DNA from 3 places in the Ottowia pentelensis genome. Region 1 is predicted to be linked to each of the others. Evidence: predicted binding sites of a transcription regulator. Region 1 holds the regulator's gene; each other region holds the start of a gene.
The links. Region 1 encodes HrcA, which represses chaperone genes, less so after heat shock. Its sites were predicted from a motif close to TTAGCACTCNNNNNNNNNGAGTGCTAA; they were not measured.
Positions count from the first base shown of each region.

Region 2: a site for HrcA is predicted at 8,049-8,075, ahead of groES (co-chaperone GroES). Genes of this name have one in related genera too.
Region 3: a site for HrcA is predicted at 4,094-4,120, ahead of rpoH (RNA polymerase sigma factor RpoH). Genes of this name have one in related genera too.

Region 1 covers NZ_OZ224513.1:1,686,720-1,697,284, reverse strand. Annotated here, with positions in the region: gene arsA (arsenical pump-driving ATPase) at 1-85, shown strand, start outside; gene arsB (ACR3 family arsenite efflux transporter) at 82-1,161, shown strand; tRNA gene ACWHMB_RS08235 (tRNA-Ile) at 1,174-1,250, opposite strand; gene hrcA (heat-inducible transcriptional repressor HrcA) at 1,265-2,281, opposite strand; gene ACWHMB_RS08225 (NAD kinase) at 2,359-3,252, shown strand; gene recN (DNA repair protein RecN) at 3,257-4,975, shown strand; gene rapZ (RNase adapter RapZ) at 4,986-5,849, shown strand; gene mutY (A/G-specific adenine glycosylase) at 5,818-6,906, opposite strand; gene ACWHMB_RS08205 (dynamin family protein) at 6,903-8,879, opposite strand; gene mutM (bifunctional DNA-formamidopyrimidine glycosylase/DNA-(apurinic or apyrimidinic site) lyase) at 8,924-9,739, opposite strand; gene ACWHMB_RS08195 (tetratricopeptide repeat protein) at 9,779-10,565, shown strand, end outside.
Region 2 covers NZ_OZ224513.1:910,134-920,698, reverse strand. Annotated here, with positions in the region: gene ACWHMB_RS04385 (ABC transporter substrate-binding protein) at 1-969, shown strand, start outside; gene ACWHMB_RS04380 (ABC transporter ATP-binding protein) at 992-2,077, shown strand; gene ACWHMB_RS04375 (ABC transporter permease) at 2,083-3,768, shown strand; gene norR (nitric oxide reductase transcriptional regulator NorR) at 3,765-5,333, opposite strand; gene ACWHMB_RS04365 (nitric-oxide reductase large subunit) at 5,635-7,917, shown strand; gene groES (co-chaperone GroES) at 8,175-8,468, shown strand; gene groL (chaperonin GroEL) at 8,611-10,260, shown strand; gene ACWHMB_RS04350 (sensor histidine kinase) at 10,338-10,565, opposite strand, start outside.
Region 3 covers NZ_OZ224513.1:3,140,993-3,151,557, forward strand. Annotated here, with positions in the region: gene ACWHMB_RS15145 (hypothetical protein) at 1-191, opposite strand, end outside; gene ACWHMB_RS15150 (hypothetical protein) at 188-2,308, opposite strand; gene ACWHMB_RS15155 (DNA cytosine methyltransferase) at 2,333-3,877, opposite strand; gene rpoH (RNA polymerase sigma factor RpoH) at 4,153-5,097, shown strand; gene ACWHMB_RS15165 (Bug family tripartite tricarboxylate transporter substrate binding protein) at 5,228-6,220, shown strand; gene ACWHMB_RS15170 (hypothetical protein) at 6,239-7,705, opposite strand; gene ACWHMB_RS15175 (ABC transporter substrate-binding protein) at 7,707-9,059, opposite strand; gene ACWHMB_RS15180 (SCO family protein) at 9,056-9,622, opposite strand; gene ACWHMB_RS15185 (hypothetical protein) at 9,619-10,565, opposite strand, start outside.

The DNA of each region.
Region 1 (10,565 bases):
GCGCCACGCCGTCGTGCCGCTGCTGACCGAGGAGCCGGTGGGGGTGGAGCGTCTGCGGGCTTTGGCGAACTGGAAAGCGTCATGAGCCAAGGCAGCCCGCCATCCATGAGCCTGTTCGAGCGCTACCTGAGCGTATGGGTGCTGCTGTGCATCGCCTGCGGCATTGCGTTGGGCCAGCTCGCGCCCGGCGTGTTTCAGGCCATCGGCCGCATGGAAATCGCCCAGGTCAACCTGCCCGTGGGCCTGCTGATCTGGGTGATGATCATCCCGATGCTGCTCAAGGTGGACTTCGGTGCCCTCGGCCAGGTCAGGCAGCACTGGCGCGGCATCGGCGTGACGTTGTTCGTCAACTGGGCCGTCAAGCCGTTCTCGATGGCCTTGCTGGCCTGGATCTTCATCCGCCAGGTCTTTGCGCCCTGGCTGCCGGCCGACCAGCTCGACAGCTACGTGGCCGGCCTGATCCTGCTGGCCGCCGCGCCCTGCACGGCCATGGTGTTCGTCTGGAGCCGGCTGACCGGGGGCGACCCGGCGTTCACGCTGTCGCAGGTGGCGCTGAACGACACCATCATGGTGTTCGCCTTCGCGCCTCTCGTCGGCCTGCTGCTCGGGCTGTCCGCGATCACGGTGCCGTGGGATACCTTGCTGGTGTCGGTGCTGTTGTACATCGTCATCCCGGTCATCCTCGCGCAGCTCTGGCGCCGCGCGCTGCTGCGCCGGGGTCAAGCGGTCTTCGATCGGGCGCTGGAGCGCATCGGGCCGCTGTCGATCGCGGCGCTGCTGCTGACACTGGTGCTGCTGTTCGCCTTTCAAGGCGAGGCCATCCTGCGCCAGCCGCTGGTCATCGCCATGCTGGCCGTGCCGATCCTGATCCAGGTGCTCTTCAACTCTGGCCTGGCCTACTGGCTCAACCGCAAGGCGGGCGAGCAGCACAACATTGCCTGCCCCTCGGCGCTGATCGGCGCCAGCAACTTCTTCGAGTTGGCCGTGGCGGCCGCCATCAGCCTGTTCGGCTTCCAGTCCGGCGCGGCGCTGGCCACCGTGGTCGGCGTGCTGATCGAGGTGCCGGTGATGCTGCTGGTGGTGCGGATCGTCAACCAGAGCAAAGGCTGGTACGAATGCGACCCGGATCTCGCCCGCAGACAAGCGGCACGTCACCCATGAGGCGCATCACCGTGGTAGGGCGTGTTGGACTTGAACCAACGACCAAGGGATTATGAGTCCCCTGCTCTGACCAACTGAGCTAACGCCCCGACCGGGGCCGATTCTAGGGGCTGCCCGGTTTGCCCTGGCTGAGCGCGTTGCTCACCAGGCGCGAGGTGATGTCCACGATCTGGATCATGCGGTCGTAGTGCATGCGCGTGGGGCCGATGACGCCCAGGGTACCGACCACCTGGCCATCGACCTCGTAGGGCGCGCTGACCACCGACAGCTCTTCCACCGGCACGGTCTGGCTTTCGCCGCCGATGAAGATGCGCACGCCCTCGGCCTGCATGGACACGTCCAGCAGCCGCATCAGCTGAGCCTTCTGCTCGAACAGGTCGAACGCGCGGCGCATCTGGCTCATGTCGCTGGAGAAGTCGCTCACGGCCAGCAGGTTGCGCTCGCCCGAGATGACCACCTCGCCCTGCCCCTGGCTGGCCGCCTCGGAGCCGACCTGCACCGCCGCCTGCATCAACGTGGCGATCTCGGCGCGCAGGCGGTCGACCTCCTGCGTCAGGCGCGCGCGCACCTGCTCGAAGGTCATGCCGGAGAAATTGGCGTTGAGGTAGTTGGAGGCCTGCGTCAGCTCCGACCCCGAATAGTCGGCCTCGGTGAACAGCACGCGGTTTTGCACGTCGCCATCGGGCGCCACCATGATGAGCAGCAGACGCCGCTCCGACAGGCGCAGGAACTCGATGTGGTGAAACACCGTGCTGCGCCGCGGCGCCATCACCACGCCGACGAACTGCGACAGGTTGGACAGCAACTGGGCCGCGCTGGCGATGACCTTTTGCGGCTGCTCGGCGGGCAGTTCGGGCGCCCTCAGCTGCGCGCGCTGCGCGGTCAACATGGTGTCGACAAACAGACGGTAGCCGCGCGCCGTGGGCACGCGCCCGGCCGAGGTGTGGGGCGAGGCGATCAGGCCCAGCTCCTCCAGGTCCGACATCACGTTGCGGATGGTGGCCGGCGACAAATCGAGCCCCGAGGCCCGCGACAGCGTGCGCGAACCCACGGGTTGGCCGTCGGCGATGTAGCGCTCGATCAGGGTCTTGAGCAGTCGCCGCGACCGGTCATCGAGCATGGAGCCGGGGGATTTCACCAGTTCAATCTGCACGAAAAAGAGGCCGTCATCGCGGCCCATTATGATGTAATTTCCTCATGGCCCTGAAGTTCACGCGCGTTGCCCTGGTGGGCAAATATCAGGACGCTTCCAGCGCGTCGGCGGCGCAGCCGGCGCGCGAGCTGATGACCGAGATCGGCACCTTTTTGCAGCAGCAGGGCTGCCAGGTCAGCCTCGAAGATCGCACCGCGGCCAGCACCGGCCTGACACAGTTCCAGACGCTCGACCTGGCGGGCATCGGCGCCCAGTGCGAGCTGTGCGTGGTGGTGGGCGGCGACGGCACCATGCTGGGCGTGGGGCGCGAGCTGGCGCGCCACGGCACGCCGCTGATCGGCATCAACCAGGGGCGCCTGGGCTTCATCACCGACATCCCGCTGGGCGACTACGCGCGGCTGCTGCCGGCCATGCTGGCGGGCGCCTTCGAGGACGATCCTCGCGCGCTGATGCAGGGCTGGGTCAAGCGCGAGGGCGCCTGCGTGTTCGAGGCCCTGGCCATGAACGACGTGGTGGTCAACCGCGGCGCGGCCTCGGGCATGGTCGAGCTGAGCGTCGAGGTGGACGGGCACTTCGTGGCCAACTACCGTGCCGACGGCATCATCATCGCCACGCCCACGGGTTCGACGGCCTACTCGCTGTCGGCCGGCGGGCCGCTGCTGCACCCGCTGCTGCCGGGCTTGGCGCTGGTGCCCATCTCGCCGCATGCGCTGTCCAACCGGCCCATCGTGCTGGCCGACCCTGGCGAGATCGCCATCGAGATCGTGGCCGCGCGCGACGCCAGCGCCAGCTTCGACATGCAGACCCTTACCTCGCTGCACCGCGGCGACCGCATCATCGTGCGCCGCAGCGAGCACCGCGCGCGCTTTTTGCACCCCCAGGGCTGGAGCTACTTCGACACCCTGCGCGAAAAGCTGCACTGGAACAAGGGCGGCTGAAGCCATGGCACTGCGTCACCTCAGCCTGCGCGACTTCGTCATCGTGCCCGTCCTCGAACTGGAGCTGCAGGCCGGCTTCTCGGTGCTGACGGGCGAGACCGGCGCCGGCAAATCCATCCTGATCGACGCGCTGCAGTTGGTGCTGGGTGGCCGCGGCGACGCGCTGTGGGTGCGCGAGGGCCAGGCGCGCTGCGAGATCAGCGCCGAGTTCGACGCCCCGCCCGCCTGCACGTCCTGGCTGCTGGCCAACGGCATGGACAGCGCCGACGGCGCCCTGCTGCTGCGCCGCAGCATCGACCGCGCCGGCCGCAGCCGCGCCTGGATCAACGGCTCGGCCGCCACGGTGGCGCAGCTGCGCGAGCTGAGCGAGCAATTGCTGGACATCCACGGCCAGCACGCCTGGCAAAGCCTGACACGCCCCACCGCCGTGCGCGCCCTGCTGGACGCCTACGCCGGCGTCGATGGCGCGCCGCTGCTGGCGGCCTGGCAGGCCTGGCAGCAGGCGCAGGCGGCGCTGGATGCGGCGCGCCGCGCGCAAGACAGCCTGGCCCAGGAGCGCGAGCGCCTGCTGTGGCAGATCAGTGAGCTGGACAAGCTGGCGCCGCGCGAGGGCGAATGGGACGAGTTGAGCCAGCAGCACGCGCGCCTGTCCAACGTCCAGAGCCTGATCGACGCCGCGCTGGCTGCCAGCCGCGCGCTGGAAAGCGACGAGGACGAGGGCGGCGCGCTGTCGGCCCTGGCGCAGGCCCAGGAGGCCCTGCAGGCCTCGGCCGCGATCGAGCCCGAGTTCGGCGCCCTGCTCGAACCCTTGCAAGCCGCCGAGGCCCAACTGCGCGACGCCGCGCGCAGCCTGCACGCCTATCTGCGGCACGCCAACCCCGACCCCGAGCAGTTGGCCGCGCTGGACGAGCGCATCGGCCAATGGCATGCGCTGGCGCGCCGTCATCGCCGCCCGCCCGCCGAGCTGCCCGGCCTGCTGGCCGGCTGGCGCGCCGAACTGGAGCGCCTGGAATCGGCCGGCGATCTGCAGCAGTTGCAAGCCCGGCTGGAGCAGGCCCGATCCGCCTACAACAGCTTGGCCGGCCAGATCAGCCGCGCCCGCGCGCAGGCCGCGCCGCGCCTCTCGGCTGCGGTCACGGCGGCCATGCAGGAGCTGGGCATGGCCGGCGGCGCCTTCGAGGTGCAGCTGGAGCGCCTGCCGACGCCGGCCGCGCACGGGCTGGAAAGCGCGCAATTCCTCGTCGCCGCGCACGCCGGCGTCACTGCGCGTGCCATCGACCGCGTAGCCTCGGGCGGCGAGCTGTCGCGCCTGTCGCTGGCCATCGCCGTCACCACCAGCACGCTGGGCCCGGCCGCCACGCTGATCTTCGACGAGGTCGACGCCGGCGTGGGCGGCGCCGTGGCCGCCACCGTGGGCCGCCTGCTGCAGCGCCTGGGGCGCGATCGCCAGGTGCTGTGCGTCACGCACCTGCCGCAGGTGGCCGCCTGCGCCGACCATCACCTGCGTGTCAGCAAGGCCACGGCCGGCGACGGCAGCCCGCAAAGCCAGGTCGCCCCCATCGCCGGTGCCGCGCGCACGCAGGAGCTGGCGCGCATGCTGGGTGGTGAGCAGATCACCCCCGCCACCCTGGCGCACGCGCAGGAGCTGCTGGAGCAGGCAAGGCCTGCGCCCGCCAGCGCCACCCATGCCCGCCCCGCGGGCCGCCGTGGCGTCCGTGTCTGAGCATGACCCCATGAGCACCGAACTGGTGGTCATCACCGGCATGTCCGGCTCGGGCAAGTCGGTGGCCCTGCACGCGCTCGAAGACGCGGGCTACTACTGCGTGGACAACCTGCCACCCGAGTTGCTCAAGCCCTTCGTCTCGATCGAGGACGGCCTGAAGGCCAGCAAGCTGGCCATCGCCATCGACGTGCGCAGCAGCCGCGCCCTGCCCCAGCTGCCGCTGCTGCTGCACAGCCTGCGCGACAGCGGCATCGACTTGCGCCTGATCTTTCTGGACGCCAGCGACGAGACGCTGGTGCGGCGCTTTTCCGAAACGCGCCGGCGCCACCCGCTGTCCAAACCGAGCGACGCCGATGCCCAGGCCGGGCTGATGCAGGCCATTGCGCGCGAGCGCGAGCTGCTGGCCGACCTGCGCGAGCGCTCGCACCTGATCGACACCAGCCAGCTGCGGCCGGCGCAACTGCTGGACTACGTCAAGACGCTCATTGCCGCGCCCTCGGCGCCGCTCACGCTGGTGTTCGAATCCTTCGGGTTCAAGAACGGCCTCACGCTCGACGCCGACTACGTGTTCGACGTGCGCATGCTGCCCAACCCCCACTACGACCCAGCCTTGCGCCCCCTGACCGGGCGCGACGCACCGGTGATCGCCTTTCTGGAGCAGCATGCCGAGGTGGCGCTGATGTTCGATCAGATCGCCCACTTTCTGCAGACCTGGCTGCCGGCCATGGAGCGCGACCACCGCAGCTACGTCACGGTGGCCATCGGCTGCACGGGCGGGCAGCACCGCTCGGTCTACTTCGTCGAGCGCCTGGCGGCGCATTTCAGCGACCGCTGGCTGGCCCTCAAGCGCCACCGCGAGCTGGACAAGCGCTGACCTCGGGTTGGGACAGAAACCGGCGCACCGGCGCCGGCAGGCCCAGTCGCGGCCAGTCCGACGCGGCAAACCAGGCACCAGCCTCGCCCAGCGTCGTGGCGCTTTTCACAACCCCGCTCATCACATGGATGTGCAATTCCCGGTGCGTCAGGATATGCGTGAACGGCGGGTGTTCGACCACCGACGCTTGCCCTGCCTGGGCCAAGCCATGCAAAGCCCGCGCGCGGGTATCGAATGCGGGCAGGCAGTGCAGGCCGGCCCAGATGCCGCGCGGCGGACGGCGCTGCAGCCAGACCCGCCCCTGATCGTCCACCGCATGCAGCAGCCACAGGGCCACCACCGGGCGCGGCGCGGCCTTGCGGGTCTTGACAGGGTAGCGCTGCGGATTGCCCTGCAGATGTGCCCGACACCCGCTGGCCAAGGGGCAGCGCCCGCATTGCGGCTGCCGCGGCAGGCACACCGTGGCGCCCAGGTCCATCAGGCCCTGGGTATACGCCGGCATGCTCGCCCGCAGCCGCGTGGTCGGCAGCACGGACTCGGCACGCTCCCACAGGGCCCGCACGGCAGCGGCCTGGGCCAGGTCGTCGTCGACGGCCCACACACGCGCCAGCACGCGCTTGACGTTGCCGTCCAGGATCGCGCTGCGCTCGCCGAAGCAGAAGGCCGCAATGGCTGCCGCCGTCGAGCGGCCGATGCCGGGCAAGGTCGCCAGCACGGTAGCCTGCGTCGGAAACTGCCCGCCGAAATCGGCCACCACCCGCTGCGCGCAGCGGCGCAGCTGGCGCGCACGGCTGTAGTAGCCCAGGCCGCTCCACAAGGCCAGCACTTCATCCTCGCTGGCTTGCGCCAGGGCGGCCACGTCGGCGAAGCGCTGCAGAAAGCGCGGGTAGTAGGCCAGCACCGTCGTCACCTGCGTCTGCTGCAGCATGATTTCCGACAGCCACACGCGGTAGGGGTCGCGCGTGCCCTGCCAGGGCAGATCGTGGCGGCCGTGCCGGCGCTGCCAGGCAATCACCCGCGCGGCAAAATCGCCGCGCTCGTCCGGGGCCGCTCTCACGCGAGGGCGGTTTCGACGGCCTGGCCGCTGCGAGCGGGCGCCGCCGAGCTCTGCAGCTCGCGCACCATGCGCCCCAGCCGAAGCTCGAGCGCCTGCAAGCTCTGCAGTTGCTGGTCGAGCTCGGCCAGCCGAGAGTCCAGATTGCTGGCCGCGTCTTGAATACGCTGGATGGTTTCGATGCGGCGGCTGAAGGCCCGGCGTCGCTCGCGCAGTTCCACATCCAGTTGCCCGGACGCGGCCTTGTTCCACAACTCGATCTCGCCCACGGCGGTTTCAAAAATGGCCCGCACGCGGGCGAACAGCGATCGGATCAGCTTGTCGGTGAACTCGGCGCGCACCAGATGCAGCAGGTTGCCGACACCGAGGTACTGCACGTGGCTTTGCTCCACCGCCGCAAGCTCGCTCTCGAGCCGGTGCAGATCGGGCGCGGGCGGCACCTGCAACGAGAAGCCATGCTCGGTGTTGAGCGTGCGAAAGGCGCTGCCCAGCATGGCGTCGATCTCGCCCACCTGCCCGGTCACGCGGCGCACCACGGCGCGCAGCCGATCGAAGCCCTCGGCATACACCTTGCGCACGCCCAGTTTGAGACCCGGTTCGCGCAGGGCCGCGCTCAGGCCCGCCAGCTCGCTCTTGATGCTGGCGCTGCTCAGCAGGGCAAACACCTCGCGCAGCAGCTTGACGTGAACCGAGCGCACGGCCAGCACGCCGGCGGCGCTGCGGTCGAAGGTTTGCTTCTCGTCCTCAACGCGCCGACGCATGTGGCGAATGACCGCGTGGTTCTTGCCGCGCAGGCCCTTGAGCTCCTGCACCTGCTCGACCCATTCGCGCCGCTGCACGCCGATCACGCGCAGGGCGTCGGCCTGCAGGCGCTCCAGGCCGCGGTGTACCGCCTGCTCCAGCGCCTGCTGGCGCTCGCCCAGCGCCATGCGCGCCAGCAGGGCTTCGAAGGCCGGCAGGCGGCTGTCCTGCAGCAGCGCGGCGTCGCCGCGCACCTTGGCCAGCAAACCCTTTTGCGCCGACAAGGCCACGACCTGGTCCGCATCGACGTGCAGCGTCTGCGCGGTCGACGTGCATTGCCGCGCGATCTCCGCCTCGATCTGCTGCGGCGTGCGTAGTCCGTCCCACAGCGCGTCGATCTTGTTGAGCACCACCAGTTGCGCGCCGATGCCGCTGCGCGCCGGCGCCAGGTGTTCCTGCCAGATGGCCAGGTCGGAGCGGGTCACGCCGGTATCGGCACCCAGCACGAACACCACGGCCTGGGCCTGCGCGATCAGGTTCACGGTCAGCTCGGGCTCGGCGCCGATCGCGTTCAGGCCCGGGGTGTCCAGCACCACCAGGCCCTGCTTGAGCAGGGGGTGCGCCATGTTGATCAGCGCATGCCGCCAGCGCGGCACCTCGACCAGCCCCTGGGCATCGACGGGCGGGTTGTCCTGCGGATGCTCATCGTGCCAAAAGCCCAGCGCCCGCGCCTGCTCGACGGACACGAGGTTGACCTCGGCGACCTTCTCCATCGCGCCCGCCAGCTGCGCCGGATCGTTCACGTCCAGGTCCACCCGCGTCCACTGCTCGGGCACCAGACGCCACTCCATCAGCGCCTGCGGCTGCAGGCGGGTTTCGATCGGCAGCAGGCGCAGGCACGGCGGCACGCTGGCGTCATGGCCCAGCTCGGTCGGGCACATGGTGGTGCGCCCCGCGCTGGCCGGCATGATGCGTCGGCCATAGCCGGCAAAGAACACCGCGTTGATGAGCTCGGATTTGCCGCGCGAAAACTCGGCCACGAAGGCCACCATCAGCTTGTCGGACTGCAGTTGCTCGGTCAGCCGCTGCAAGCCCTCGCTGGCGCCGCCGTCCAGCAGTTGCTGCTCGTGCAGCCAGTCGCCCAGCACCTTCAGGCGCAGCGCCGTCTCGCGCCGCCACGCCCCGTGCTGGTCAAACTGCTCGTTGAATCCGGCCACCGCCGCGCCCGTTTGCATGATCGCGCCATCTTATCGCCTCGCGCGGCGGCGTCGGCACGCCATCACGCGCGTTGGCACACCGGGCAATAAAAGCTGGAGCGCTGCCCCTGGCGCAGCAGCCGGATCGGTGTTGCGCACACCACACAGGGCTGGCCGGCGCGGCCATAGACCGCCACGTCGAGCTGGAAATGCCCCGTCTCGCCCATGGCGTTGGCAAAGTCGCGCAGGGTGGTCCCGCCACGCTCCACCGCGCGCCCCAGCACCGCCTGCACCGCGGCATGCAGGCGGTCGGAGCGCGCGCGCGACAGGCGATCGGCGCGCACCGTGGGACGAATGCCGGCCATGAACAGGGCCTCCGATGCATAAATGTTGCCCACGCCCACCACCACGTCGCCCGCCAGCAGCACCTGCTTGATGGGCGCGCGGCGCCGCTTGAGGGCGGCATGAAAAGCGGCGGGATCGAAACCCTCGTCCAGCGGCTCGGCACCCAGGCCGGCCAGCAGCTTGCGCGCCGGCTCCCGCGCCTCGTCCGCCGCCCACACCACGGCGCCGAAGCGGCGCGGATCGTGCAGGCGCAGCACGCCATGGTCGGTCTGCATGTCCATGTGATCGTGCGTGCCCGGCGGCGGCAGGTCAGCCGCGAACTGCAGGCGGCCCGACATGCCCAGGTGCAGTAGCAGCAGGCCCTCGTCCAAGTCCATCAGCAGGTACTTGCCGCGCCGGCGCACGCCGCGGATCAGGTGGCCGGCCAGGGCCTCGGGCGGCACCCCCAGCGGCCAGCGAAGCGGCTTGCCCATGCACACGCGTTCGATGCGGGCGCCCTGGATGCGGTCCGCAAAACTGCGGCGCGTCACTTCGACTTCGGGCAACTCGGGCATCGCGGCAGACCAGGTTCGGGCATGGATTATTATGATTCGATGCCTTACCCCGCACCCGTTCTGGTCTGTTCGACGCTCGCTCTGGCCGCCCTGACCGGGTGCGCGCTCCAGGCGCCCGCCGCGGCGCCGCCGGCCGCCCAGGTCGCGACGTCGAGCAGCGCCCCGGCGGCGCCGGCCAGCGCACCACCCGAGGCTGCGGCCACGCCCAAGGCGGTGGCCAGCCCCCCGTTGCAGTCGGGCCTGTCGGCTCGGCTGATGTACGAGCTGCTGGTGGGCGAGATGTCGTTCGACCTCGGCGATCCGCAGCAGGGCGCGGCCTACCTGCTGGATGCCGCGCGGCGCGCCAACGACGAGGCGGTGTACCAGCGTGCCACCGAAATGGCCATTCAGTCGCGCGCCGGACCGGCCGCCCTGGAGGCGGTGCGCGCCTGGCGCCAGGCCTTTCCGCAATCGCTGCAGGCCACGCGCTTCGAGCTGCAGGTGCTGCTGGCGCTGGGCCGCGTGAGCGAAACCGCCACGCCGGTGAAGACCCTGCTGGACGCGCTGCCCGCAACCGAGAAAATCAGCTTCATCGCGGCGCTGCCCGCTCTCTATCAACGCGTGGCCAACAAGGACGAAGCCCTGCAGGCGGTCGAAACCGCCCTGGCCGACGCCCAGAAGGACCCCGCGCTGGCCCCCGTTGCCTGGACCACCGTGGGCCGCCTGCGCCTGCAACAGGGCGATCGCACGGGCGCCCTGGTGGCCGCCACGCTGGGCTTGAACGCCGGGCCCGAATCGCAGTGGCCGGCGCTGCTGGCACTGCAACTGTTTTCCGGCACCGGAGAAA
Region 2 (10,565 bases), 780 kb from region 1:
GCCGGCGCCCTGCCCGCCGCGCAGGCGCAGGGCGGCGCCGACCTGGCCAAGGCCAAGGCCGAAGGCACGGCCGTGTTCTACGCCAACATCACGGCGGTCAAGCCGATCATGGAGGCGTTCGACCAGGACACCGGCATCAAGGGCGAGTACACGCGCATCTCCAGCTCCAAGTTCGTCTCCACCGTGGCCACCGAGGCGCGCGCCGGCAAGCTGCTGGCCGACGTGGTGCAGGCGCCGCAGCCGGTGCTGGAACTGCTCAAGGCCAACGGCATGCTGGCCCCCTACCGCTCGCCGGCGGCGGCCGACTACCCCGATTGGACGCGGCCCGACGACACCATCCAGCTGTTCGGCGTCGAATACGTCTCCTACCTCTACAACACCCAGCACGTGCAGGCGGCCGACGCGCCCAAGCGCTACGAGGACCTGGCCGACCCCAAGTGGGCCAACCGCATCGTCATGGCCAACCCGGCCAGCCACTCATCGACCATCTCCTGGCTGATCGGCCTGAAGGAAAAGGTGTTCGCGTCCGAAGGTGCGTGGATGGACTTCGTCAAGGGCTTGGCGGCCAACCGGCCGATGTTCGTGGCCAGCTTCGGGCCGACGCCGGCGCCGGTGGAAAGCGGCGAGAAGGCCATCGCCATCTCGATGCCCAAGTACATCGTCACCAAGGCCCCCGCGCCGCTGGCCTGGGGGCCGCGCGGCGGCCAGCCGCTGCTGGGCACGCCGCGCGCCATGGCGCTCACGGCCAAGGCACCGCACCCGGCGGCCGGGCGCGCCTTCATGGATTACTGGCTGTCCAAGAAGGCCGCCGGCATGCTGGCCAAGGACGTGGGCGAATACGTGGCGGCGCCGGGCGTGTACCCGCCGATCGAAGGCATCGCCCAGGTCAAGGTGCTGGCGATCCGCGACCTGCCCGACGCCGAGATCCAGAAGTGGGGCGCGCAGTTCAAGCAGATCTTCAAGGGTTGACGCAGCCGACCGACTCAGCACCATGGAAATCCGCGTCGAAGGCCTGAGCAAGCACTACGTCTCCGAAGGCCGCAGCGTCAAGGCACTGGACCAGGTCGATCTGGTGATTCCGGCCAACCAGATCTTCACCCTGCTGGGCCCCAGCGGCTGCGGCAAGACCACCCTGCTGCGCTGCATCGTCGGGCTGGAGACACCCGACGAGGGCGAAATCCGCATCGGCGATCAGGTCGTGTGGTCGCGCCGCCAGGGCATCGCCGTGCCGACCGAAAAGCGCGGTCTGGGCATGGTGTTCCAGACCTACGCCATCTGGCCGCACATGAGCGTGTTCGACAACGTGGCCTACCCGCTGCAGGTGCGGGGCATGGGGCGCGATGCGGTCCAGGCCAGGGTGGGCGAGGCGCTGCGCTTCGTGCAGCTAGAGGGGCTGGAGCGGCGCTCGGCCACGCGCCTGTCGGGCGGGCAGCAGCAGCGCGTGGCGCTGGCGCGCGCGCTGGTGGCCGAGCCCAAGGTGATCCTGTTCGACGAGCCGCTGTCCAACCTGGACGCCAAGCTGCGCGAGGAAACGCGCAAGGAGCTACGGCGCTTTCTGGGCCAGCTCGACATCACCGCCCTCTACGTCACGCACGACCGCGTCGAGGCGCTGGCGCTGTCCGACTCGATCGCCGTCATGCGCGCCGGGCGCATCGTGGAGATCGGCTCGCCGCGCAAGATCTACTTTCAGGCCGACCACCGCTTCGTGGCCGACTTCATCGGCCGCGCCAACCTGATCGACGCCACCGTGCGCGACGATGCCAATGGCCTCACGCAGGTCGACTGCGCGCTGGGCCCGATCGACTGCGCGCCGGCCGCCCACGCCGCCGGCAGCGCCGTGACCCTGTGCCTGCGCCCCGAGTTCCTGCACGTGCAGCCCGGCACCCTGCCCGATGGCCGCAACGTGCTGCACGGTCGCATCGAGTCGCTGGAGTTCGTGGGCGAGGTGCTGGACACCGAGGTGCGCGTGGGCAACACCGTGCTGCTGGCGCGCTCCGAGCCCGACAGCCGCCTGGCGGTGGGCGACACCGTGAGCCTGGCGGTGCGGCCCGAGCACTGCCTGCTGGTCAGCGCCTAGCCGCGATGAACGCGCAACGCCGCGGGCTGACGCTGGCCCTGGTCCTCATCGTCGGCGTGCTGACCGTCGCGCCGGTGGCCATGCTGGCGCTGGGCAGCGTCACCCAGGGGCTGGACGCCTTCGGCCACTTCACGCTCGGCAAGTACGCCGCCGCCTACACCGACCCGGCGCTGTGGGGCGTGCTGTGGGACACGGTGGTCTTCGTCGTCGGCTCGACCGCGCTGGCCACGCTGCTGGCGCTGTTGCTGGCCTATCTGAACACTCGCACCGACATTCCGTTCAAGTTCCTGTTCGGCGTGCTGGCCATCGTGCCGATGATGATTCCGCACGTGCTGTTCTCGGTCAGCTGGGCGCTGCTGGCCAACCCGTCCAACGGCCTGATCAACCTGGCGCTGATGGACGCGCTGGGGCTGAAGTCGGCGCCGTTCAACATCTATTCGCTGCCCGGCATGATCCTGGTCGAGGGGCTCTTGAACATGCCCATCGCCTACCTGATCATCGCGCCGGCCATGGCCTCGTTCGACGTTTCGCTGGAGGAGTCCTCGCGCGTATTCGGCGCCGGCAGCTGGCGCACCCTGCTGCGCATCACGCTGCCGGTGCTGCGCCCGGCCATCCTGGCCGCCTTCGTGCTGGGCATCGTGCGCAGCCTGGCCTCGTACGCCGTGCCGCGCGTGCTGGGCACGCCGGGCCAGGTGGACGTGCTGGCCACCTACCTGTACGAGATGATCTCGGTCGGCTTTGCGCCCGACTACGGCCGCGCGGCGGCGCTGGGCATGAGCGCGCTGCTGGTGGCCATCGGGCTGATCTGGGTGTACCGGCGCCTGACGGGCGAGGGCAGCCGCTTCGTCACCATCTCCAGCCGCGGTTGGCGGCCGAGCGTGGTGCCGCTGGGGCGCTGGCGCTGGCCGCTGTTCGCCGGGGTGGCGCTGCTGTCCTTCGTCGTCATCGTGCTGCCGGTGGCGGTGCTGCTGTACACCTCCTTCGTGCCCTACGTCATGGTGCCTGGCCGCGCCGCCTTCGCGCAGATGAGCTGGCAGCACTGGGCCGAGGTGCTGAGCGACGCCACCGCCCTGCTGGCCTTGCGCAACAGCCTGTTCCTGGCCGTGGTCGGCGCCAGCATCGGGGTGCTGCTGTCGATCTTCATCGCCTACGTCATCGTCAAGCTGCGCACCCCGGGCGCGGCGCTGCTGGAGACGCTCACCTACCTGTCGTTCTCGTTTCCGGGCATCGTCATCGGCATCGGCTTCATGTGGTTCTTCGTGCAGACGCCGCTGTACGCCACCGTGACCGCGCTGCTGATCGGCTACATCGCCACCTACCTGCCCTATGGCGTGCGGCCGCTGGCCAGCGCCTTCGTGCAGGTGCACAGCCACCTGGAAGAATCCTCGCTGGTGTGCGGCGCCAGCCAGCTGACCACGCTGCGCCGCATCATCGCGCCGCTGCTGGTGCCGGGCATCGTGTTGGCGTGGATCCTGATGGCCACCATGTTCCTGCGCGAACTGACCCTGTCGGTGGTGCTCTCGCGCCCTGGGAGCGAGGTGCTGGCGGTCAAGGTGCTGGCCTTTGCCGACGACGGCCTATGGGGCCAGCTGTTGGCGCTGGGCATCGTGATGATCGCGATCTCGACCCTGCTGGTGGTCGCCGCGTACGCGGTGGGCGCGCGCTGGAGCGCCAGCCGGGTGCAGGCCTAGCGTTGGCGCGCCGGCGCGCAACCCAGGCGCTGCGCCAGCTTGTGCAGGTTGCTCGGGTCCAGGCCCAGCTCGCGCGCGGCGCCGGCCCAGCGCCCCCGGTGCGCGGCCAGGGCCTGCTCGATGGCGGCGCGCTGGCAGGCTTCGACGCGCTCGCGCAGGGTGCCCGCGCCGTCGGCCGCCGTGCCGGCCGCCGCGTGGCCGGCCGACGGGGCGGGAGCGGCCGCCGGCGCGGCGTCCAGGTCCAGCAGCTCGGCGCCGAGGGTGACGATCTCGGTGCGGGTAGCGCCGCGGCTCACGGCCTTGAGCGCGGCGCGGCCGATCACCTGCTCCAGCTCGCGCACGTTGCCCGGCCAGGCATAGCGGCGCAGCGCCTGCTTGGCCTCGGGTGACAGGCGCAGGCTGCGCAGGCCCAGGCGCGCGCGGTTGACTTCGAGCAGGCGCCCGGCCAGCAGCAGCACGTCGCGGCCGCGCTCGCGCAGCGGCGGAATGGTGATGGGGTAGACCGACAGGCGGTGGTACAGGTCGGCGCGAAACGCCCCGCCCTGCACCTGCTCGCGCAGGCTGCGGTTGGTGGTGGCGATCACCCGCACGTCGACCGCGCGCGCCTTTGCCGCGCCCTGGCGCCGCACGGTGCCGCCTTGCAGCGTGCGCAGCAGCTGGGCCTGCACGGCCAGCGGCAGCGCGCCCACCTCCTCCAGCAGCAGGGTGCCGCCGTCGGCGGCCTCGAAGCGACCGGCGCGGTCTTCCACCGCGCCGGCAAAGGCGCCGCGCACGTGGCCGAACAGCTCGCTCTCGGCCAGCGCCTCGGGCAGCGCGGCGCAGTTGATGTGCACCAACGGCTGCGCGCGCCGGCGCGACAGCGCGTGCAGCCGATGCGCGAACAGCTCCTTGCCGACCCCGGTCTCGCCCAGCAGCAGCACCGGCAGCTCGGTGTCGGCGACGATGCCCAGCTCGTGCAGCAGTTGCTGCATGGGCGGGCTGTCGCCCAGCAGGCCGCGGTCTTCGTCCACCGGCGGCACGCCCGTCACCGGCACGCCCGCCGACTGGCTGGCCACGCGCAGCGCGCCCTCCAGCCGGCCCACCCGCACCACGGCCTCGATCAGCGGCAGCAGTTGCGCCAGCCGATGCTGGGCCGGCTCGTCGAAGGTGCCGACGTCCAGCGCATCCAGCGTCAGCACGCCCCAGGGCCGGCCCTCGACGGCCAGGGCGATGCCCATGCAGTCGTGCACGTGCAGCGGCTCGCCCGGCCGCTCGATGACCAGGCCGTCGTACGGGTCGGGCAGGCCGCTGTCGTGATGAAAGCGCGTGACCCCAGTGCGCCGCAGGATGGCCGCCAGGCGCGGGTGCTCCATCAGCGCAAAGCGGCGCCCCAGGGCGTCGGGCGTGAGGCCGTCCACCGCCTCGGGCCGCAGGCTGTCGCCGCCGGCATCCAGCGCCAGCAGGGCCACGGCGCCGCAGCGAAAGTGCGTGCGCAGCAACTCCGCCAGCCGCTGCTGGCGCACGGCGGCAGGCAGCTCGACCGCCAGGTCGGACAGCAGTTCGGCGTAGACGGTCGATACGGTCATATTTACCTCGATCAGGTTATTTTAACCGTTGATGGATCGGGTATTTTGAACCGTTGCTTTCCCGCTTTTTTGAACATGGATCAATTTTTCTCCGGTGCGGCGCAGGCATAAACAAAGGGTAAACCCTAGGCACCAAGCAAGACAGGAAATGACCCATGACAAAACCCGAGGCCCCTCCCATCGCGCGCCACGCGCCGCCGCGCGCCCGCATGCCCGACCTTGACCGCCAACCCGGCGTCCGCCCCTGGCGCGCCGGACCCCGCGCCTGACCCCGACAACCCTCTCGAAAGACCCGACCATCATGGGACGCTACAAGAAACACTGGTTCAGCCTGATCGGCCTTTGCATCGTGATGTTTTCACTGCTGGGCTATTTCGGCGCCGACATCTACCGCTCGGCGCCGCCCGTTCCCACCCAGGTGGTGACGGACAGCGGCAAGCCGCTGTTCACCGGCGAGGACATCCTCGACGGCCAGACCGCCTGGCAGTCGGTGGGCGGCATGCAGCTGGGCTCCATCTGGGGCCACGGCGCCTACCAGGCGCCCGACTGGACGGCCGACTGGCTGCACCGCGAGCTGACCGCGTGGCTCGACCTGGCCGCCAAGTCGCAGTTCGGCAAGCCCTATGCCGAGCTGGGCGCCGGCCCGCAGGGCGCGCTGCGCGCCGAGCTGAAGGCCGAATACCGCGGCGACGGCGTGGACGCGCAAAACCGGCTGGTGGTGAGCGAGCGCCGCGCCGAGGCCATGGCGCAGACGGCCGATTACTACCAGCGCCTGTTCTCGGCCGACCCCTCGCTGCAAAAAAGCCGCGAGCACTTCGCCATGAAGGAAGACACGCTGCCCTCCGCCCAGCGCCGCCAGCAGCTATCGCACTTCTTCTTCTGGACCGCCTGGGCCGCATCGGCCGAGCGCCCGGACAGCCACATCACCTACACCAACAATTGGCCGCACGAGCCGCTGATCGACAACGTGCCGAGCAGCGAGAACGTGGTGTGGTCGGTGGTCAGCCTGGTGGTGCTGCTGGCCGGCGTGGGCTTTCTGGTGTGGGGCTGGTCCTTTTTGGGCAAGCACGACGAGTCCGACCCCGTCGCCCCGGCGCGCGACCCCCTGACGCGCTTTGCACTCACGCCCTCGCAGCGCGCGCTGGGCAAGTACCTGTTCCTGGTGGTGGGCCTGTTCGTCTTCCAGGTGTTCATCGGCGGCTTCACCGCGCACTACACGGTGGAAGGCCAGCGTTTCTACGGCATCGACGTGTCGCAGTGGTTCCCCTACGCGCTCACGCGCACCTGGCACATCCAGGCGGCGCTGTTCTGGATCGCCACCGGCTTTCTGGCCGTCGGCCTGTTCCTGGCGCCCATCATCAACGGCGGCCAGGACCCCAAGTATCAGAAGCTGGGCGTGGATGTCCTGTTCTGGGCGCTGGTCGTCGTCTGCGTCGGCTCCTTCATCGGCAACTACCTGGCCATCGCGCACAAGCTGCCGGCCGAGTGGAGCTTCTGGCTGGGCCACCAGGGCTATGAGTTCGTCGACCTGGGCCGCCTGTGGCAAATCCTCAAGTGGGTCGGCATCCTGTTCTGGCTGGTGCTGATGCTGCGCGGCGTGACGCCCGCGCTGTTCAAGAAGTCCGGCGAGGACAAGAACCTGCTGGCGCTGCTCACGGCCTCGGTGGGCGCCATCGGCCTGTTCTACGGCGCCGGCCTGTTCTACGGCGAGCGCACCAACCTGTCGATCATGGAGTACTGGCGCTGGTGGGTGGTGCACCTGTGGGTCGAGGGCTTCTTCGAGGTGTTCGCCACCACGGCGCTGGCCTTCGTCTTCAGCAGCATGGGCCTGGTCTCGCGCTCCATGGCCACCTCGGCGAGTCTCGCCTCGGCGTCGCTGTTCATGCTGGGCGGCATCCCCGGCACCTTCCACCACCTGTACTTCGCCGGCACCACCACGCCCGTGATGGCCGTCGGCGCCGCCTTCAGCGCGCTCGAAGTGGTGCCGCTGATCGTGCTGGGCCACGAGGCCTGGTCGCAGTGGCGCCTGAAGAGCCGCGCGCCCTGGATGGAAAACCTCAAGTGGCCGCTGGTGGCGTTTGTCACCGTCGCGTTCTGGAACATGCTGGGCGCCGGCGTGTTCGGCTTCATGATCAACCCGCCGATCTCGCTGTATTACATCCAGGGCCTCAACACCACGCCGGTGCACGCCCATGCCGCGCTGTTTGGCGTCTACGGCTTCCTGGCGCTGGGCTTCACCCTGCTGGTGCTGCGCTACATCCGCCCGAACCTGGTGTTCAGCGAACGGCTGATGAAGACCGCCTTCTGTGGCCTGAACGGTGGCCTGGTGCTGATGATTGTCACCAGCCTGCTGCCCATCGGCCTGATCCAGTTCGGCGCCAGCGTGAGCGAGGGCCTGTGGTGGGCGCGCAGCGAGGAGTTCATGCAGCAGCCCCTGCTGCAAACCCTGCGCTGGGTGCGCACCTACGGCGACGTGGTGTTCATCGTCGGCGCCCTGGCTATGGCGGGGCAGGTGGTGCTGGGCGTGTTCCAGCGCGACGCGTTGGATGCGCCGCAGGGCCGGCTGCAGGGCGCGACGTCCTGACCCGCCTACCGTGGCGCGCCCAAACGGCGTGCCGCTGACCTCACCGGCCCGCCCGGCGCCCGGCCCCGATCTTCGAAGCCGTGGCGCCGGGCCTTTTTTTGCTCTTGAATCCGCGCCATTTGCCCTTATGATTAGCACTCGTTGGAGTTGAGTGCTAACAAACCGGCATCTTCCCCATCCGATCGTTGCGGCCTGCCGCGCACGCGCCGGGCCGAGCAAGCGAAATTTCCTTTCATACCATCCACTTAGGAGCATCCATGAAACTGCGTCCCCTCGCCGATCGCGTGATCGTCAAGCGCCTGGAGAACGAAACCAAGACCGCTTCGGGCATCGTCATTCCCGACAACGCCGCCGAAAAGCCCGACCAGGGCGAAGTGCTGGCCGTGGGCCCGGGCCGCATGGACGAAGACGGCGACCGCATCAAGATGGATGTGAAGGTCGGCGACCGCGTGCTGTTCGGCAAGTACAGCGGCCAGACCGTCAAGGTCGACGGCGACGAGCTGCTGGTGATGAAGGAAGACGACCTGTTCGCCGTCGTCGAAGCCAAGTGATTTGCGGGACAGACCAGACGTTCGCGCAGCGAGCGGCTGCTCTGTCCCCAACCGATCAGATTCTCATATTTTCATAGCTGCTCGCGCTTGATCCACCTGCGTTAGAGCCTTTATTCATTCATATTTTTTCGGAGCCAACAACATGGCAGCAAAAGACGTAGTTTTCGGCGGTGAAGCCCGCGCCCGCATGGTCGAAGGCGTGAACATCCTGGCCAATGCGGTCAAGACCACCCTGGGCCCCAAGGGCCGCAACGTGGTGCTGGAGCGCAGCTTCGGCGCCCCCACGGTGACCAAGGACGGCGTGTCGGTCGCCAAGGAAATCGAGCTGAAGGACAAGCTGCAGAACATGGGCGCGCAGATGGTCAAGGAAGTCGCTTCCAAGACCAGCGACAACGCCGGTGACGGCACCACCACCGCCACCGTGCTGGCCCAGGCCATCGTGCGCGAAGGCATGAAGTACGTGGCCGCCGGCATGAACCCGATGGACCTGAAGCGCGGCATCGACAAGGCCGTGGCGGCCCTGATCGAGCAGCTGAAGAAGGCCAGCAAGGCCACCACCACCAGCAAGGAAATCGCCCAGGTCGGCTCGATTTCGGCCAACAGCGACGAGTCGATCGGCAAGATCATCGCCGACGCCATGGACAAGGTCGGCAAGGAAGGCGTGATCACCGTCGAGGACGGCAAGAGCCTGGACAACGAGCTGGACGTGGTCGAAGGCATGCAGTTCGACCGCGGCTACCTGTCGCCCTACTTCATCAACAACCCCGAGAAGCAGGCCGCGCTGCTGGACAACCCCTACGTGCTGCTGTTCGACAAGAAGATCAGCAACATCCGTGACCTGCTGCCCACGCTGGAAGCCGTGGCCAAGGCCGGCCGTCCGCTGCTGATCGTGGCCGAAGAGGTCGAGGGCGAAGCCCTGGCCACGCTGGTGGTCAACACCATCCGCGGCATCCTGAAGGTGGTGGCCGTCAAGGCGCCGGGCTTCGGCGACCGCCGCAAGGCCATGCTGGAAGACATCGCCATCCTGACCGGTGGCAAGGTGATCGCCGAGGAAGTCGGCCTGTCGCTGGAGAAGGTGACCCTGGCCGACCTGGGCCAGGCCAAGACCATCGAAGTGGGCAAGGAAAACACCACCATCATCGACGGCGCCGGCAAGGCCGCCGACATCGAGGCGCGCGTCAAGCAGATCCGCGTGCAGATCGAGGAAGCCACCAGCGACTACGACCGTGAGAAGCTGCAAGAACGCGTGGCCAAGCTGGCCGGCGGCGTGGCCGTGATCAAGGTCGGTGCCGCCACCGAGGTCGAGATGAAGGAAAAGAAGGCCCGCGTCGAAGACGCCCTGCACGCCACCCGCGCTGCGGTGGAAGAAGGCATCGTCGCCGGTGGCGGCGTGGCCCTGCTGCGTGCCCGCCAGGCCGCCGGCACCATCAAGGGTGCCAACGCCGACCAGGACGCCGGCGTCAAGCTGGTGCTGAAAGCCATCGAATCGCCCCTGCGCGAGATCGTCTACAACGCCGGCGACGAAGCCAGCGTGGTGGTCAACAAGGTGCTGGATGGCAAGGGCAACTTCGGCTACAACGCCGCCAACGGCGAGTACGGCGACATGATCGAGATGGGCATCCTGGATCCCACCAAGGTCACGCGCACCGCGCTGCAGAACGCCGCCTCCGTGGCCGGCCTGATGCTGACCACCGAAGCCATGGTGGCCGAGGCGCCGAAGGACGACGCTCCCGCCGCCGGCGGCATGCCGGGCGGCATGGGTGGCATGGGCGGCATGGACGGGATGATGTAATCCCCCCGCGCTGCACCGCGTGCGCTGCCGGCTGAAGCCGGCGGCCGCCGGCCCCAGCCCCACAACCCCCGCCGGCCTCAGGCCCGCGGGGGTTTTTCTTGCGCCGCGAACAGCACGCGCACGCGCAGGCCATGCGCCTCACCGGGGTGGGCCTGCAGCGTCACGGTGGCGCCGCAGCCGCGCGCCACCTCGCGCACAATGGCCAGGCCCAGGCCGGTGCCTTCGCTGCCTTCGGCCAGCCGATAGAAGCGGTCGAACACGCGCTCCAGCGCCTCGGCCGGGATGCCGGGGCCGTTGTCGTCCAC
Region 3 (10,565 bases), 1.5 Mb from region 1:
ATCAGCTCGCGCCCCAAGATCGGAACATCCCGTTCCTTCAGGTCCGACATGCCTATGCGACGATAGAGCGCGGCTACCAGCACCTCCGAGCTTGCGTACTCAGGCGCGGGATGAATAGCCAAGTCGGACTCGTCGAGGCAGGGGTGATCGGTTTGCCAGGGAAACTCCAGGAATCTGTCCCACGTAGTCATTCGCGTCCCTCGATCGTCAAGAAGCGACTGCCCATCATCTCGATCTGGAGTCCGGCCACGCCAAGATCCATGATCGAGTCCGCAAGGCTGTCCTCGTCGCGAACGATCGGGCCTGAGAGCGTCGCCTTGGTTGCGTCGATGAGCGCGTTTACTTCCCGAGGCAGGGATGCGCGCGACAGGCCGGCCGAAATCAGCTCAATCGCGCGATAGAGCTCGAACGTGAGGGCAATCGCATGTTCGCGTTGGCCCTTTCCCACCTTCAGGTAGCGTGTTGATGACCAAGGTCGATCTTCCGTGTCATCGTCCAGCGGTCTGATCGATTGCTTGCTTGTCACCAGGGACGCGCGGAGGGCTACTGGAGCGGCAGGCTGGCCAAAAGTCGTAGTGAGCGGCACCTCAAACTTCTCGCCGTTGTTCAAGAGCCGTTGGACATCTCGCGCTGCCCGCAGCAACGCGTCCCCTTGCGATGCTCCGCGGTCCTCCGCAATCCCCCGGAATCGTTTCAAGAGCATGGCGTCGCGAGTCACCGCGGATCTCGTGCCCAGGGTGCGGCGCACCAAGCGACTGGCGAAATCTCTCAGCGCGTGTTGTATACGAGTTGCAGCGTCCGGCCGCCGCCGACGCAGCGCGGGAGTTGACAGTTCCCGATCGAGATCGGCGAGCCGTCCAAGCAGTTCCACTTCGGCTGGCGACATGCATCGATGCTTCACAAGTGCGTCCCTGCCGGCGCGAACGGACTGGCTCAAGTAGGCATCAAGGTCTCGGAGCCTCACTCGTTCCGAAGCGTTGATCTGAACCTGGTCTGCTGGGTCGGCCAATGCTGGGTCCAGTGAATCGCACAAGCCCTCGAGCAGGCCCTCGATCATTGACGGAGGTTTGGACGTTCCGCCAGCACGGAGGAAGTAGTAGAGGCCCATTGCCACATGGTCGTGTACCAGGCCAACCTCCTTGATATCTTCGTGGAGGCGCCGCGCAGATCGCTTGTTCCAACTGCCAAACAGCTGGTGTTGGTACTGGTGCGCAACCAGGGTGTAGATGGCCGTCGAACGCTTGGAGTCGGGCTTCGACCCTTGCCGGGACTGGTCTAGGTCAACAAGCTTTGCTGCCCACTGGCAAGGGCTGAGGTTGGATGCTCCAGCGCCCTCGGCTGCTTGCCCCGAGAGCAAGAACGAGACGAGCGTGAAGAAGTCTCGAAATGTCCAGCGCTTGGCTGTGGCCAGCTCGTGCCACCGAAGCACGGTCAAAAAGTTTGATGCTGTGTCTCCCGTGGACAGGACTTGCCTGCTCCGGCAGAACGGACAAAGGTTCTTCGCTTCACATTGGCCATACGTTGGCCACGAGTCTGCATCGAGTGCCTTGGCAAGTATCGTCAATGCTGGCGCGGGGTCGCCGTCGCGCGTCTTCACCAGCAGAGATTCGATGTCCATCGGCCAGACAGCGACGCTGGGATACGCCTGTAGAGGCCAGCATGCCTCGGCGCCCGCGCCTTGCGCGACTGCCCTGATCGTGGCGGCGAGGAGCGCCTGGATATCCGCCGGCCCTTGATCGGTGGCGTGCACCATTGCGTCATCGAGCACGCCTCTGTTCACGCAGGAAAGGTAGATATCTCCTTCCGGCGCGCCGTGCAATGCGTCTGCAAGTTCCTGCACCAGCAACGCCGCTCTTGAGCTGTGCGAATTGGGCTCGAGCGAGGCATCTTGAACGATGCTGATGTTGTGCTTGCGCGTGGACGTTGGCGCCAGCACGCTGGCTCGCGCCACGCGCTGAAGTGCCTTTGCGCCGCCGGGTTGCAGCTGCTCGCGCAGCGTCGCCACCAGTGTGCCGCCGGATCCTAGCTCGTGGTCAAGCCATTCGATGGTCGACTCAATCGCTTCCGTCTTTCCGTTCCCAGGGCCGCCAACCAGGAGGACGATCCCTGGCGTCTTGTCTGGGCGGCTGGCAATTGCTTGTGTCCAGGCATGCAAGCGCCTCAACAAATGAGTTTGAAGGACATCACGGGTGGGACGGCCACTCCCTGCCTCAAAGAGTCGTCTCACCCCGCCGGCCTGATTGCCAGACCAATCCCGGAGGCCTGCCGGGAATGCCGGCTCATTCGCTTTGCTTGCGTCTTCGGTCATCTCCCGTCCTCTCCCTTGCCTTGATCAAGCCGCCTGCGCCTCGACGACTCCTGATTCCTGGTCCAAATCCACCTCTGGATCCAGTTTGTGCTTCTTGATCACGAATTCGAGCGCCTTGCCCAAAGCGAGCCCGAGGAGCGGCGGCACGGCGTTGCCGACTTGCGTATAGCGGGGACATTCCTTCGTCCGCCGGTCGCCACCTGTCGTGTACTTTCCCTTGAACGCGAACCAGTCCGGGAACGACTGCAGGCGGGCGTACTCGCGGACCGTAAGGATCCTGGGGTCACCGAAGTGGAGGATGTCGTCTGGAAGCGTCGTGATCGTTGGTGCCGGCTCATCCGCGGACATCGGGTAGATACGATGCTTCTTCAGCTTGAACGTAGCGCGGTCCTGATCATTCATGCGGACGCCTTGCCGGCAAGTCCGGATGATCTCGGAAAATCGAGACCGGACTTCGTCGGAGTGCCGTGCCAGGCGCATGCTATCCATGGGCTCTTGGCCCATGCCACGCCGCATCAAAGTCTGGTAGCTGCTTCGCGAGCGACGGCCGTCGTAGGCAACCTCGAGGAATCCTCGCGGGGACACGGGATCCTTGCATTCCTTGAGGTCCCAGATCGCCCCATTGCGGCCGAAGATCGAAAGGTCCCCGATTGCCTCGATTGCGGTCACTGGGGCTGACAGTCCGAGGCTCGACAGGAATGCCTCGCGATGTGAGCGGAGGCGCTCGAAGACCTGGGCAGCAAGTGGTCTGGTGGTTGCTTGCCGGAATCGTTCCTTGAGGAGCCCGACGACGATGAGTCGGGATCGCTTCTGGGGCACGCCGTAGTCAGTGGCGTTGACGATCCTGGCCTCGACGTCATAGCCAAGCGTTGAAAGCTCGGTGACGAGCCGTTCAAGGAAGGATCCCGTGATGCCACTCGCGAGCTTTCCGTTGAATACCGGTGAGCTGCCATGTGCGACGGCCATTCCTGGCACATTTTCAAGCAGGACGGCCGTCGGCCGGACGATCGTGACGACCTCCAGATACTTGGTGAAAAGCTGGTTGCGAGGGTCGTCTGCCTGCCGCCGCCCCGCAAAGCTGAAGCCTTGGCAGGGTGGGCCACCTGCGATCAGGTCAATCTCCTCCGCCGCGAGCGACTCGAGCTCGGTCCGGTGTGCGGCCAGAAGCTCGTCAATCCCGCAAGCTTGCTTGGGAAGCCACTCTGGCCACTGGAAGCGCCGCAAGCCGTTGCGCGGCTCGTCAATCAGATTCGCCTTGAACGTCGCGAACGCCATTGCATCCTTCTCGATAGAGAAGAGACCTTGGTGGCCGGCAGAGGCCAAGCCGAGCGACAGTCCGCCACAGCCTGAAAATAGGTCGACAAATCGAAGCACGATCGCGCTCTCAGTAGCTTTGCAGTCCGCTGGACCGCCAAAAATGATGAAGCTTACCTTGTCTGTCTGGCGGTGATCGGTTGCGAGACGAAGGAGCGGTTGCGGAAGCTGCTGCCGTCCGCGCACCTCCACTGAGTGGCGCAGTCCAGTCTGGGGCCATCTTCCTCCGACATGGCGAAGATACTCGCGGCTCAATTTAATCCGGATTAAATAACATCAACCCCAAGATTTGGGCTAAGTTCGGAAAAATCGCGCGGTGAGCGGCTCCCCGTACGGAAAGCCATGCTAAGTCGTTGATTCAAAAAAACTTGAGTTCAGAACTCAATGAAAAAAGTTCAGAACTCAGTGACGATCGACAGCCGCGCCGAGCCCGCTGCCGCCAGCCGGGACACGATGGGGGGAACTCGCACCTTGGCACTCAGTCCAAGTGAGTGCTAAAATACCCGATCGTGGTGAAAGGATATTCAAGGATGACATCTGTGGACAAGAGCGCACCGGCAACCGCTGTCGCCCTGGCCAACCCGTGGGCGTTGGTGCCCCCTCTGGGCAATCTGGACGCCTACATTACCGCCGTCAACCGCCTGCCCCTGCTCACGCCTGAGGAGGAGCAGCGCTACGCGCGCCAGCTGCGCGAGGACGACAACCTGGAAGCCGCCGGCCGGCTGGTGTTGTCGCACCTGCGGCTGGTGGTGTCGGTGTCGCGCCAGTACCTGGGCTACGGCCTGCCGCACGGCGACCTGATCCAGGAGGGCAACGTGGGCCTGATGAAGGCCGTCAAGCGCTTCGACCCCAATCAGGGTGTGCGCCTGGTCAGCTACGCGCTGCACTGGATCAAGGCCGAGATCCACGAATACATCCTGAAAAACTGGCGCCTGGTCAAGGTGGCCACCACCAAGGCGCAGCGCAAGCTGTTCTTCAACCTGCGCTCGATGAAGCAGGGCTTCAAGGTCGAGGATGCGACCGACGACATCACGCACCGCGACGCGCTCACGGCCGCGCAGGTCGACGTGGTGGCGCACGCGCTGAGCGTCAAGCCCGAGGAAGTGCGCGAGATGGAAACGCGCCTGTCCGGCGGCGACGTGCTGCTGGACCCGACGCCCGCCGACGGCGACGGCGAGCACGCCTTCGGCCCCATCGCCTGGCTGTCGGACGACCGGCACGAGCCGACGGCGATGCTCGAATCGGCCGAGCGCGACCGCCTGGCCACCGACGGCATCGCCGGTGCGCTCAAGAGCCTGGACGAACGCAGCCGCCGCATCGTCACCGAGCGCTGGCTGAACGTCAACGACGACGGCTCGGGCGGCATGACGCTGCACGAGCTGGCGGCCGAGTACGGCGTCAGCGCCGAGCGCATCCGCCAGATCGAGGTGGCGGCGATGAAGAAAATGAAGACCGCGCTGGCCGAGTACGCCTGAACCGGCGCGCCCCCGCACACGGCCCTGTCGCTATCATGGCGGCAGGGTTTTTTGCATCAAATAGGCCTATGGCCGGCATGCAACAAGCGCGAACAGCTATAAATTTCATAGTTTCTGCCTGATCGACCCCATGACCTCTTCCTACCTCCGCCGCCGCACCGCCCTGGCCGGCGTCGCCCTGCTGGCCGGCCAGGCCATGCTGCCCGCCGCACACGCCCAGGCTACCGCCTGGCCCGACCGGCCGCTGCACCTGATCGTCGGCTTTCCGGCCGGCTCCTCGCCCGACCTGACGGCGCGCGCCCTGGCCGAGCCGCTGGCCAAGGCGCTGGGCCAGCCGGTGATCGTCGAGAACAAGGTGGGCGCCGGCGGCAACATCGGCGCCAACGCGGTGGCCAAGGCGCGCGGTGGCGACACCATTGGCCTGATGATCAACGGCAACCTGACCATTGCCAAGCTGCTCAATCCCGCGCTGCGCTACGACCCGGCGACCGACTTCGCCCCCATCAGCCTGATCGGCGTGGCGCCGCTGGTGCTGGTGGCGCCCGTGAACGCCCCGGGCGCCGACGCGCGCGCCTTCCTGGACGCGGCGCGCGCCGCCGGCAACACATGGAGCTACGGCTCGCCCGGCGTCGGCACGGTGGGCCACCTGGGCATGGAGCTGCTGAAGGCGCGCACCGGCATCGCCCCGGTGCACGTGCCCTATCCTGGCTATTCACAGGTGTTCAGCGGCCTGGTGCGCGGCGAGCTGCAGTTGTCCATGCTGCCGCCGGCGCTGGCGCAGACCCAGATCGCCGCCGGCAAGCTGCGCGGCATCGGCGTGACCAGCGCCGGACGCAGCCCGCTGGTGCCCGAACTACCCAGCCTGGCCGACGCCGGGGTGAAGAACTTCAACCTCGAGATCTGGAACGCCGTGGTGGCCCCCGCCAGCATGCCGCCGGCCCACGTCGCCAAGCTGGCCGAAGTGCTGGGCGCCATCGTGCGCACGCCCGAGATGCGCGCGCAGCTGTTTCAGCAGGGCTGGCAGGCCGTGGGCTCGGCGCCCGAGGGGCTGGCCAGCCGCATCAAGGCCGACACGCAAACGCTGGGCGCCATCATTCGCGCGCAGAACATCCGCGTGCAGTGAACCGGCGGGCCTGCGGATTCAACTGGGGGCGTCGCAGGCGCGCGCGGGGCCGGCGCCCACGGGCTGCGCGTCGGCATGCCCCGACTCGGGAAATGGCTCCAGCCGAATCATGTTCTGCGTGCCGGCCGCGCTGTCGAACGTGCCCCCGCCCTTGGCCAGGAAGCAGAAATTCTCGAACGGCATGGGCGGCTGCCGGCCCAAGTCGCCGAAGCGCGTGGCCTCGGGGCCGATGTATTCGCCGATCGGCGCCACATACAGGCCCGAGGTCAGTCCGTTGGCCAACTTGGCGTTCGGGCTGCCGATCACGCGCGCCAGGATGTCGCGGCGCACGGCGCGGGCGTTGTCCTTGGCCGGCCAGGTGTTGCGAAAGCGCCCGAGCTGCGCCCCGTTGGAGGGCTGCAGCCCGGCCGGGCCGGTGAGCGAGGTGCCCGTGTCGTTGCGGCCCGAATCGATCAGCCGCACCTCGACCGGGCGCGAGGGGTCGGTGCTGAAGCCGACGATGCGCACGCGCGAGGTTTCTTCCTGTTGCAGCGTGGGGAAGATCTCGCCGACCGTACCCATCAGCGCCTCCTCGATGTACACGTAGACCGGCTCGGCGCCGGGCGAGGTGTAGATGCCCAGCTCGGCCTCCAGCCCGTGCGCGGCGACGACGAAGCCGCCCGCACCGTCCGCCTGCAACATGCCGACGTAGGCGATGTGGTCGCCCACGCGCAAGGGCGCGGGCAGCCGAGCATCGCAACCCGCCAGGGCCGGCGCCAAGGGCTCGGCCGCCGCCGCGCCGCAGGTGAAACGCTTGTCCGCCGGCGCGGCCGGGCGATTGCCGGCGGGGCATTGGGCGTCGCCCGCCCCGCGTGGGATGCAGACCGGAAAGCCGGTGCGCGCGTGCACGGGCGAATTGTCCGGGTCGAGCTGGAAGCGCTGGTCCAGCGGCAGCGCCGCCTTGGCGCCGGCGCCATTGGCCTGGCCGTAGATGCCGTCGGGGTCGTTCAGGCGCACGCGCGCGCCCGCAGCGGCGCCCGGCGCGCCCACGCGCAGCTCGCCGCGTGCACCGTCGATCGCCTGGATCACGCCATTGCCGATGTGCAGCGCGCCCTGGTTGATGCGCGCCACGCCGGCAATGTATTGGTCGCCGACGATGTTGCCCTGCAGTTCGGCCTCGAAGGCCACGTGCGGCGCCGGCGTGTCGGCCAGCGCCAGGCCGCTGGCGCCCTGCACCGCACCGCCCTGTGGGCCGCGGAACAGGTCCTGCGCCGTCAGGTACTGGCCCGGCATGGTGAGCAGCAGGCTGCGCGGCAGCGTCACCGGGATGCCGCGCACCGTCATCGTCGCGGCGCTCAACGGGTCGCCCGGCGTGGTGAGTGTGAAGCGCTCGATGTGGCCGATGAGGGTGAACGACGGGTTGGGCGTTTGCGCCACCGCACTGGCGGCCGCAAGGACCAGCGCGGCACAGCAGGCGATCTGGATGGCGGGCTTGGGGGTGGTCATGTCATCCTCCTTGGCGAGAAGCCGACACCGCGCCTGCGGCATCGATGGATACACCCAACGGCACCAGCAGCGGCGACCAGCCGTGGCGCCGTTGGCGGCCGTAGTGCACGAGCAGGCCGGGCGACAGCTCCAGCTCGGGCATGCGATCCAGTGCGTCGAGCAAGGCACGCTCGTGCAGCACACGGCCGGCGCGGCTGAGCAGCTCGGTCGTCAGGCGCGCCGCGGCCAGCCCAAGTCGGTACCAGGGCGTGGCCGCGCCGCCCCCATCGGCGGCGGGCTCCAGCACGGCAGCAGGCATGGGCAGCACCAGGGTCTGCGTCCAGCCTGCGGGCAGCGCCGCCTGCACCGCCGGCGCGCTGGCCAGGGTATAGCCGATGCAACCGGGTGGTCCATGGCGCGATGCCGCTTGCAAGTCGGCCTGCGGCGCGAGCCAGCGCGGCGCGTCTGCGGCGGGTGCAGCGAATACCGGGGCGCCGTCGCCATGCGTCACCGCCAGGCGCGTGCCAGAGCGGCACGAGGCCAGCGCCTGCGCCAGCGCGGCGCGCTGCAGCGCCACGGGCGCCAGCAGGTCGGCCGACCAGTCGGCGACGCGCGGTGGCTGCTCGCGCACCACCAGCGTGGCCACATGCGACAGGTGGGCCTGCGCCAGCAGCGCATCGGCGCCCTCCTGGGCCTCGTTCCACAGGCCGCCCACCAGCGCAAACACCGGCTCGGCCTGCCAGGCGGCCAGTGCCTGGCGCACGCCGGCACGGGCGTCCTGCACCTGCAATTCGATGCGGCGGCCGTGCACGCCGCCGCGCGCGTTGGCCTCGGCAAAGCCGGCGCGCAGGCCGGCGACGATGGCGGCACCGGTGCCCGCGGCCGGGCCACCCAGCGGCACCACACTGCCCAGGCGGATCACGCCGTCGCGCACCCCGGGCGGCAGGTCTTGATCGGTGCCGACGCGGCGCAAATAGGCCAGCAGCGCCTCGGCCTCGCCCGGCTGCAGCATATAGCGCGGCATGGCCGGCGCCAGGGCCGCACCACCGCGCCCCTGGCCTTGAACAACGGCGCGCAGCACGGCGGCGTCATCGCCAAAGCCCGGCCGGCCATCGCGTGTCTGGCGCAGCGCCGCGGCGTGCAGCGCCGGCACGGGCTGACCGCCTTCGCGCCCGCCAGCGCCCGTGGCGCCATGGCAGCGTGCGCAGGCGGCCATGTCCACCGGCAGGCGCAGGGCCGTGACCTCGCTGCCGCGCGCGAAGGCCACATGGCCCTGGTAGAGCGCGCGGCCGCGCAGGGCAAGAGCTGCATCGTCAGCGGCAGCCAGCCCGGGCACCGACAGCAAGGCCAGCAGCGTGAGCATCAAGCGGTTCATGTGGCCACCCCGCGCAACAGGTCGACCAGCTTGTCGGTGGGCGTGAGGGACGACGCGCGCGTCCAGCGGCCGCGCGCCGAACCCAGCCACAGCAGCGAGGAATGTGCCTCAGGGTCGCCCACCGGCACGCCAAACGCCGTCCACACACGCCGCAGCTCGGCCGCGTCGCCGGTCAGCATCAGCCAGCCGGCGTCCAGGCCCAGGCGCAGCTCGAAGCGCTGGGCATAGGCGCGCATGGCCTCGGGCGAATCGCCCAGCGGGTCGACCGTGATCGACAGCAGACGTGCCTTGGGCAGGCTGGAGGGCGCGGCATCGAGTCGCTCGCGCAGCGCACGCAACATCGCCGTCTGCGGCGGGCAGACGGTGGAGCAGCCGGTGTAGAAAAAGCCGATCACCACCGACTGGTCGCACAGCGTGCGCAGGCGGTGCGCGCCGCCGCCCTGATCGAGCAGGCGCGCGTCGGGCACCGCCACGCGGCCGCTGGCGTCCTGCGCCGTGGCCATGGGCGCCCAGCCGTCGGCGCAGGCCAGGCCCAGTGCAGCGATGGCGTGGCGCCGCCTCATGGCCGCGTCTCCGGCGCGCCCTGCACGCGTCCGCGCACAAAGGGCAGGTCGCGCGAGACGCTGCCCACGAACAGGTCGTAGGCCACGCCCGGCGGCACACTGACCTCGACCGCGTAGCGCCCTGTGGCATCGCCCGCCGCGCCGATTTCGCCCAGGTGCACGCGGTGCTGCCAGCCGCTGCGCTTGTCGAACATCAGCAGCGTCAGATCGCTCACCTGCGCCAGCGGCTGGCCGCTGCCCTGCGGCGTCTGCTCGCTCAGCGCCACCACGATGCGCCGGCGCGCGCCGGTCAGCGGCTTGTCTTCCACCAGCCGGACCTTCAGCTCGGGCACCGATTCGCGCTCGGCCTGCCCGCTCGTCATGGGCAGCGCCACGCGGTCGCAGCCGACGAAGCGCGGCCCGGCGCCGCTGACGATCAGGTGATGCATGCCGCCCGTGTCGTAGCGGACCGGCACCTGGTAGCGGCCGGGTGACACCTCGCGCGGCGCAAGATCCAGCAAGGCAATGGCCAGCGGCGTGCGCTTGTAGTTGGAGTAGCTGCCGACCGGGGCCATCATGCCCTCGGCGTACTGGTAGATGAGCCGGTCGGCCGCATTCGCCACCAGCAGGCCGGCGCCGTCGGCCGCGGCGATGGCGCGGCGCAGCCTGTGGTCGTCGCCCTGCGGCACGCCGGCGCTGCCCAGCAGGATGCGCACCGGCTGCACGCGGCCGGCGCGCAGATCGGCCAGCGCCCACAGGTCGGCATTGGCCTCGTCGTTGCCCACGGCGTAGACGAAGCGCTGCGTCAACGCCAGCCGGCTGGCACCGGGCACGGTGGCCGAGCGTGCGTGCACCGTGCCGGTCGCCAGGTCCACCATGCTCATGCGGTCGCCGCCCACGGCGATGGCGTAGCGGCCCTCGTCCACGATGGCGATGTCGGCCACGGGGTGGCCCAGGGCCAGGC